Linked DNA regions of Pyxidicoccus xibeiensis. The protein of the gene in region 1 interacts with the protein of each later gene in a pairwise test. Links are inferred from orthologs where the notes say so. Each region holds a gene or a part of one and is shown in the gene's direction. Other genes may lie near its edges.

Evidence for each region.
Region 2: the proteins of LXT23_RS44235 (region 1) and topA interact in binary tests that used the Escherichia coli proteins (3 or more experiments, as listed by UniProt). The link is inferred for Pyxidicoccus xibeiensis from one-to-one orthologs.

Annotation. Positions count from the first base shown.
Region 1 is NZ_JAJVKV010000019.1:72,744-75,864, reverse strand. What follows is about bases 303-3,113. They hold LXT23_RS44235 (YigZ family protein), read left to right. Parts: upstream 303-1,300; coding sequence 1,301-1,927; downstream 1,928-3,113. Other genes in these bases: LXT23_RS44230 (replication-associated recombination protein A), read left to right, coding at 1,961-3,113; LXT23_RS44240 (TenA family transcriptional regulator), read left to right, coding at 576-1,283; LXT23_RS44245 (GNAT family N-acetyltransferase), read left to right, coding at 303-606. Outside these bases: more of LXT23_RS44245, read left to right, coding at 1-302; more of LXT23_RS44230, read left to right, coding at 3,114-3,121.
Region 2 is NZ_JAJVKV010000010.1:93,471-96,873, reverse strand. Bases 77-3,169 are described here. They hold topA (type I DNA topoisomerase), read left to right. Parts: upstream 77-384; coding sequence 385-2,955; downstream 2,956-3,169. Other genes in these bases: LXT23_RS34805 (MotA/TolQ/ExbB proton channel family protein), read left to right, coding at 3,117-3,169; LXT23_RS34820 (DNA-processing protein DprA), read left to right, coding at 77-373. Also shown: more of LXT23_RS34820, read left to right, coding at 1-76; more of LXT23_RS34805, read left to right, coding at 3,170-3,403. UniProt on the Escherichia coli protein: Releases the supercoiling and torsional tension of DNA, which is introduced during the DNA replication and transcription, by transiently cleaving and rejoining one strand of the DNA duplex.

The DNA of each region.
Region 1 (3,121 bases):
GCGCGAAGGCTCATCCTCCAGGGGCTCATGCACCTCTTCCGCATTCCGGCCCTGCGCCGCACCCGGCTGCTGTACGGCGCCGCGATGCGAGGGGCGCGGGGTGATGTGATGCACACGGCGCGCGGCTGGAATCCGCTGCGGATGGGACGGCCCGCGAGCCGGCTGGCGCTCTACTTCGTCCCGCCCTCCCGGCTCGCGGAGCTGGACGCTCGGGGCGGGCCCGGGCTGCCACCGGGGGAGGGACTGCTCCTGGGGCCGGCGCCGGGGCGGAGGCTCGAAGGGGCGGGCTGGTGCACCACGGCCGGGAGCAAGGACCTCCAGCGACTGTCGACGCGCAGTCCCTGGCCGCTCGTGCACCTCGCGGCGCCGCCCGAGGCGTGGCCCCACGGCTGGGCGGAATACCTGCGCACCTGCGGTGAAGAGCTCGTGGCCCGGGGCGGGGACGCGCTCGCCTGCTTCAGCGTCGATGAGCGGCTGGTGGGCCACACGGAATGGTTGCGCAGCGCGGGCCTGGCCCCCGACTCGGTGTGCACCGTCTATTCTCTCGACCTCTCCTTCCCGGTAGAAGCGACAGCATGGGTGCACCTTCCGTCCTCCGAAATCTGAAGCTGCGCCATCACATCACCGGACTGAAGGCGGAGTGGAATGCGCTGGAGTCGCCCTACCTGCGCGCGCTGAGGGACGGCTCGTTAGCGCGCGAGGCCTTCATCGAGACGCAGCTCCAGTTCTTTGGCGCCGTCTCGCACTTCTCCCGGCCCATGGCCCTGCTGGCGAGCCGCCTGCCCCGGCCCGACCAGCGGCTGCCCCTCGTGGAGAACGTCTTCGACGAGCACGGGCGCGGAGACCTGGGACACGGCCATGAGCGCACGTTCCTGCTGCTCCTGGAGCGGTTGGGCGCCGACCTGAGCCGTGTCCGCCGGAGCGGGACTTGGCCCGAGGTGCGCGCCTTCAACGCCGCGCTGACGGGCCTGGCCGCGTTCGACCCGCCGCTCACCGGGCTCGCGGTGTTCGGCGTCATCGAGGACCTCTTCAGCGCCATCTCGCTGGAGCTGGGGCGCGGCATCGTCTCGCGCGGGTGGCTCGTGGCCTCCGAGGTGGCGCACTACCCGACGCACGCGACGCTCGACGAGGAGCACGCGGAGGGCTTCTACCTGCAGCTCGACGGGCCCTACGGAGAGGACGCGCGAGCGGCGGAGGAAATCGAGCAGGGGCTCGCGCTGGGAGGGCACCTCTTCCTGCACCTCTATGACGACCTCTACCGGGGACGCGGGCGCCGCGGCTGAGGCGCGGCAGCGCACCCATGGACGACAAGCGCTACCGCATCCCGGCGGGGCTCCACCGGGTGGAGCAGGACATCGAGAAGAGCCGCTTCATCACCACGGCCGCCCACGCGCCGACGGTGGAGGAGGCGAAGGCCTTCATCGCCCGCGTCCGCGACGAGTTCCCGGATGCGAACCACAACTGCTGGGCCTACGTCGTGGGGCCTCCGGGCTCCACGGCGCAGGTGGGCATGAGTGACGACGGCGAGCCCCACGGGACGGCGGGCCGGCCGATGCTGACGGCCCTGCTCCACGGCGGTGTCGGGGACGTGGCCATGGTCGTCACCCGCTACTTCGGGGGAACGCTGCTGGGGAAGGGCGGGCTGGTGCGGGCCTACACCTCGGGCGTCCAGCAGGCGCTGGAGGGCCTTCCCACCACGGAGCGTGTGCGGAAGGTCCGACTCGCCGTCGAGCTGGAGTACGCGAGCATCGACGGCCTGCGCCGGCTCCTGCCCTCATACGAGGTCCAGGTGGTGTCGGAGGAGTACGCGGCCACGGTGGGCTACCGCCTGGAGCTTCCCGTCAGCCGCGTGGAGGACTTCAAGGTGGCGCTCCTGGACCTGACCCAGGGACAGGTGCTCATCGAGGCGGAGGAGCCCGAAGGTTGACCGTGGGCCCCGCAGAGGGGAGCCTCCACGGCGATGAGCGCAGGCCCCGACCTCTTCTCCGCTTCCGTCGATGTGAACCGCTTCGCGCCGCTGGCCGAGCGGATGCGCCCGCGCAAGCCCGATGAGTTCATCGGGCAGGCCCACCTGCTCGGCCCTGGCGCTCCGCTGCGCCAGCTCATGGAGCGCAAGGCCATCGTGTCGTCCCTGTTCTGGGGCCCGCCGGGCGTGGGCAAGACGACGCTGGCGCGCATGCTCGCCTCCAGCGTCGAGGCGGAGTTCGTCATCCTCTCCGCGGTGTCGGACGGCATCCCCCGCATCCGGGAAGTGGTGGCCGAGGCCGAGCGCCAGCGCAACCAGTACTCCCGGCGCACCGTCCTCTTCGTGGACGAAATCCACCGCTGGGCGAAGAACGTCCAGGAGCAGGCGCTGCCCCACGTGGAGAGCGGTCTGCTCGTCCTGCTGGGAGCCACTACGGAGAATGTCAGCTTCGAGGTGCGCCCCGCCCTCATCAGCCGGTGCCGCGTCTTCCAGCTCAAGGAGCTCACCCTGGCGGACATCCAGGGTGCGCTCACGCGGGCGCTCGACGACGCGAAGCGGGGGCTCGGGGCGCGGAAGCTGACGGTGGGCGAGGAGGCGCTGACCCTGCTGGCGAAGGGAGGCGCGGGCGACGTGCGCAAGGCGCTGGGCGCACTGGAGTTCGCGGCCAGCCTCACCGCCGACGGTGGGGAGATAACGCCCGAGCTGGCCCGCGAGGCGGTGGGTACCAGCCTGTCGCGCCACGACAAGGACGGGGACGAGCACTTCGACCTGCTGAGCGCGCTCCAGAAGTCGTGCCGGGGCTCCAACGCGCAGGGCGCCATCTTCTGGGCGGCGAAGCTGCTCCAGACGGGCGATGTGGTGTCGCTGTGGCGCCGGCTCAAGGTGATTGCGGTGGAGGACGTGGGCATGGCGATGCCCGAGGCCATCGGCATCGTCCGCGCCTGCGAGGAGAGCTTCCACTCCATCGGCATGCCGGAGGGGCGGCTCTTCGTGGCCCATGCCGTCGTCACGCTGGCGACGGCGAAGAAGAGCAACCGCGCCTACCAGGCGATGAACGCGGCGCTGGAAGCCCTGGAGCAGCACCCCAACGCGGCCCCGCCGCTGCACCTGCGCAACGCCCCCACGGAGCTGATGAAGGAGCTGGGACACGGGCAG
Region 2 (3,403 bases), on another replicon or contig:
GGCGGAGGCAGGGCGGGCGCAGGGGCGACCCGTCTTCGCGCTGCCGGGTGACGTGACACAGCAGGCGGCGGTCGGCTGCAACGCGCTGCTCAGGGACGGGCACGCGAGGGCGTGTACGGGCCCGGCGGATGTATTGAAGGCGCTGGGCATCACCCCCGGAGTCACGGTGTCACCGGGGAAGGGAGATTCGTGGGACGCGCTCTCCGCGGAAGCGAAGGGCGCTTATGAGGTGTTGGACCGGGTTCCCCGGACATTCGATGAGGTGCTGGTCGGCAGCACCCTCTCCCCGGCGGCGCTCGCCAGCGCGCTGGTGGAACTGGAATTGACGGGTCTGGTCATCCAGCACCCGGGACGGTTGTACGAAAAGGTCTAGGTAGGAGAGTCATGGCCACGCGGACGAAGAAGAAGGCGGAAGACACGGAGGCGACCGAGGACACGGCGCCCCGCAAGGCGACCAAGAAGGCCGCCAAGAAGAAGCCTGCGGCCAAGGCGAAGAAGGCAAAGGCGAAGAAGACCGCGGCCCGCCGCCGCGCCACCAAGGGTGACGACGACACGCTCCCCACCGTCGACGCAGACGCGGACGGCGAGGAGCCCGTCGCGCGCCGGGGCAAGGGCCCGCACTACCTCGTGGTGGTGGAGTCGCCCGCGAAGGCGAAGACCATCAAGAAGTACCTGGGCACCGGCTACACGGTGAAGGCCTCCGTGGGCCACGTGAAGGACCTGCCCAAGAGCAAGATTGGCGTCGACGTCGAGCACGACTTCCAGCCCGAGTACGAGGTCATCAAGGGCAAGGAGAAGGTGCTCAACGAGCTGAAGAAGATGGCGAAGTCCGCCGACCGCGTCTTCCTCGCGACGGACCCCGACCGCGAGGGCGAGGCGATTGCCTGGCACATCAAGGAGGAGCTCGCCCACCCCGACGCCCTCCGCGTGACGTTCAACGAAATCACCAAGAAGGCCGTCCAGGAGGCCATCGCCCAGCCCCGCGAGCTGAACCAGGACAACTACGACTCGCAGCAGACGCGCCGCATCCTGGACCGGCTGGTGGGCTATCAAATCTCCCCGCTGCTCTGGCAGAAGATCCGCCGGGGCCTGTCCGCCGGCCGCGTGCAGTCGGTGGCGGTGCGCCTCGTCGTGGAGCGCGAGGCGGAAATCAAGGCCTTCGTCCCCGAGGAGTACTGGTCGCTGGACGCGCTGCTGGCCGGCCCCACCGGCCCGCCGCCCTTCAAGGCCAAGCTGTCCAAGGTGGACGGCAAGAAGATGGAGCTGAAGGACCGCGCCACCACCGAGGGGCTCGTCGCCGAGCTGCAGGGCGCCGACTTCGTGGTGGCCAAGGTGGACCGCCGCGAGCGCCGCCGCAACGCGCCCGCGCCCTTCATCACCTCCAAGCTGCAGCAGGAGGCCGCCAACCGGCTGTCCTTCACCGCCAAGAAGACGATGACGCTGGCCCAGAAGCTCTACGAGGGCGTACCCCTCGGCGAGGAGGGCCAGACGGCGCTCATCACGTACATGCGCACGGACTCCACGCGCCTGTCGGACGACGCGGTGGCGCAGGTGCGCGAGCTCATCGGCACGAAGTACGGCAAGGACTACCTGCCGGAAGAGCCGGTGGTGTACCGCTCCCGGAAGAGCGCGCAGGACGCCCACGAGGCCATCCGCCCCACGTCCCTGGAGTACCCGCCCGAGCGGGTGCGGCCCTTCTTCGAGGCCATGGACGAGCAGGACATGTTCCGCCTGTACGAGCTCATCTGGAACCGCTTCGTGGCGTGCCAGATGAAGCCGGCCGTCTATGACCAGACGAGCGCGGACATCTCCGCGGGCCGGGCCACCTTCCGCGCCTCCGGCAGCACGCTGAAGTTCCCCGGCTACCTCGCGGTGTACGGCGCGGGCCTCACCCCCGAAGAGGAGTCGGAGAAGGAGAAGGCCAAGGCCGCCGGCGACGAGGGCGCGGACGGCGCGGACGCCGTTGGCGAGCTGCCCGTGCTGAACGACGGCGACAAGCTGACCCTGCAGAAGCTGCTGCACGAGCAGCACTTCACCCAGCCGCCCCCGCGCTTCAGCGAGGCCACGCTGGTGAAGGAGCTGGAGGAGCGCGGCATCGGCCGGCCGTCCACCTACGCGGCCATCCTGTCCACCATCCAGGACAAGAAGTACGTGGAGAAGCTGGAGGGCCGCTTCCGGCCCACCGACCTGGGGCAGATGACCAACGAGATGCTGGTCAAGCACTTCCCCCACGAGCTGGACGTCACCTTCACCGCCACCATGGAGGAGAAGCTCGACCAGATCTCCGAGGGCGGCACCAGCTGGAAGGCAGTGCTGCACGACTTCTACGGGCCCTTCAAGGAGACGCTCGAGAAGGCGAAGGCGGAGATGCGCGACGTCAAGCGCGAGGAGATCAAGACCGACATCGCCTGCGAGAAGTGCGGCAACCTCTTCGTCATCAAGTTCGGGAAGATGGGGCACTTCCTCGCCTGCTCGAACTACCCCGACTGCAAGAACACCAAGGACTTCAAGCGGGACGCCGAGGGGAAGATCGTCATCGTGGAGGAGGAGACCACGGACGAGACGTGCGAGAAGTGCGGCAAGCCCATGGTCATCAAGCGCGGCCGCTTCGGGCGCTTCATGGCGTGCTCGGGCTACCCGGACTGCAAGACGTCCAAGCCCATCTCCATCGGCGTGGGGTGCCCGGACTGCAAGCAGGGCTACCTCACCGAGCGCCGCAGCGGCCGCGGGAAGATCTTCTTCGGCTGCAACCGGTACCCGGACTGCAAGTTCGCCGCGTGGGACAGGCCGCTCGCCGAGCAGTGCCCGCAGTGCGCGTCCCCATACCTCCTGCAGAAGTTCTCCAAGCGGGACGGCGCCTACATCTCCTGCCCCAACAAGGAGTGCGGGTACCGCCGGGAAGTCGTGGAGCAGGCAGGCGTACCGGCCGCACCGGAAGCTCCCTCGGCCGCTTGAAATCCCAGTAGTTCCAGGGGGCTGGCCCGCCCGCGTCTTGACACGCTCGGCGGGCCCGCCCTACAAGTCCAGGCTGCCCCCTCCTCGGGGAGAGTCTCGTGGGTGCCCGTGTCCGGACGGGCCCCCCTGGGGGGACGGGCGTCGAAAGGACTGCAGGCGCAATGATTCTCTCGGTGAGCGAGCTGCTGCTGGACGTGACCCTTGCGGCCACGGAAGGCGGCAAGATGGGCCTCACGGACTCCACCATCAAGTTCTTCAAGGATGGCGGTCCGTTCATGTTCGTGAACCTGTTCTGGCTGGCCTGCTCGTTGGCGGTGGCGCTCGAGCGCATCGTCACGGTGGTGTTCCGCTACAACCTGCCCGCGCCGCCGTTCATGGAGCAGATCGCCAAGCTGGTGCGCAGCGGCAACCTGGACCGCGCGGTGAAGGTGTGCGGCATGGCGCCCCA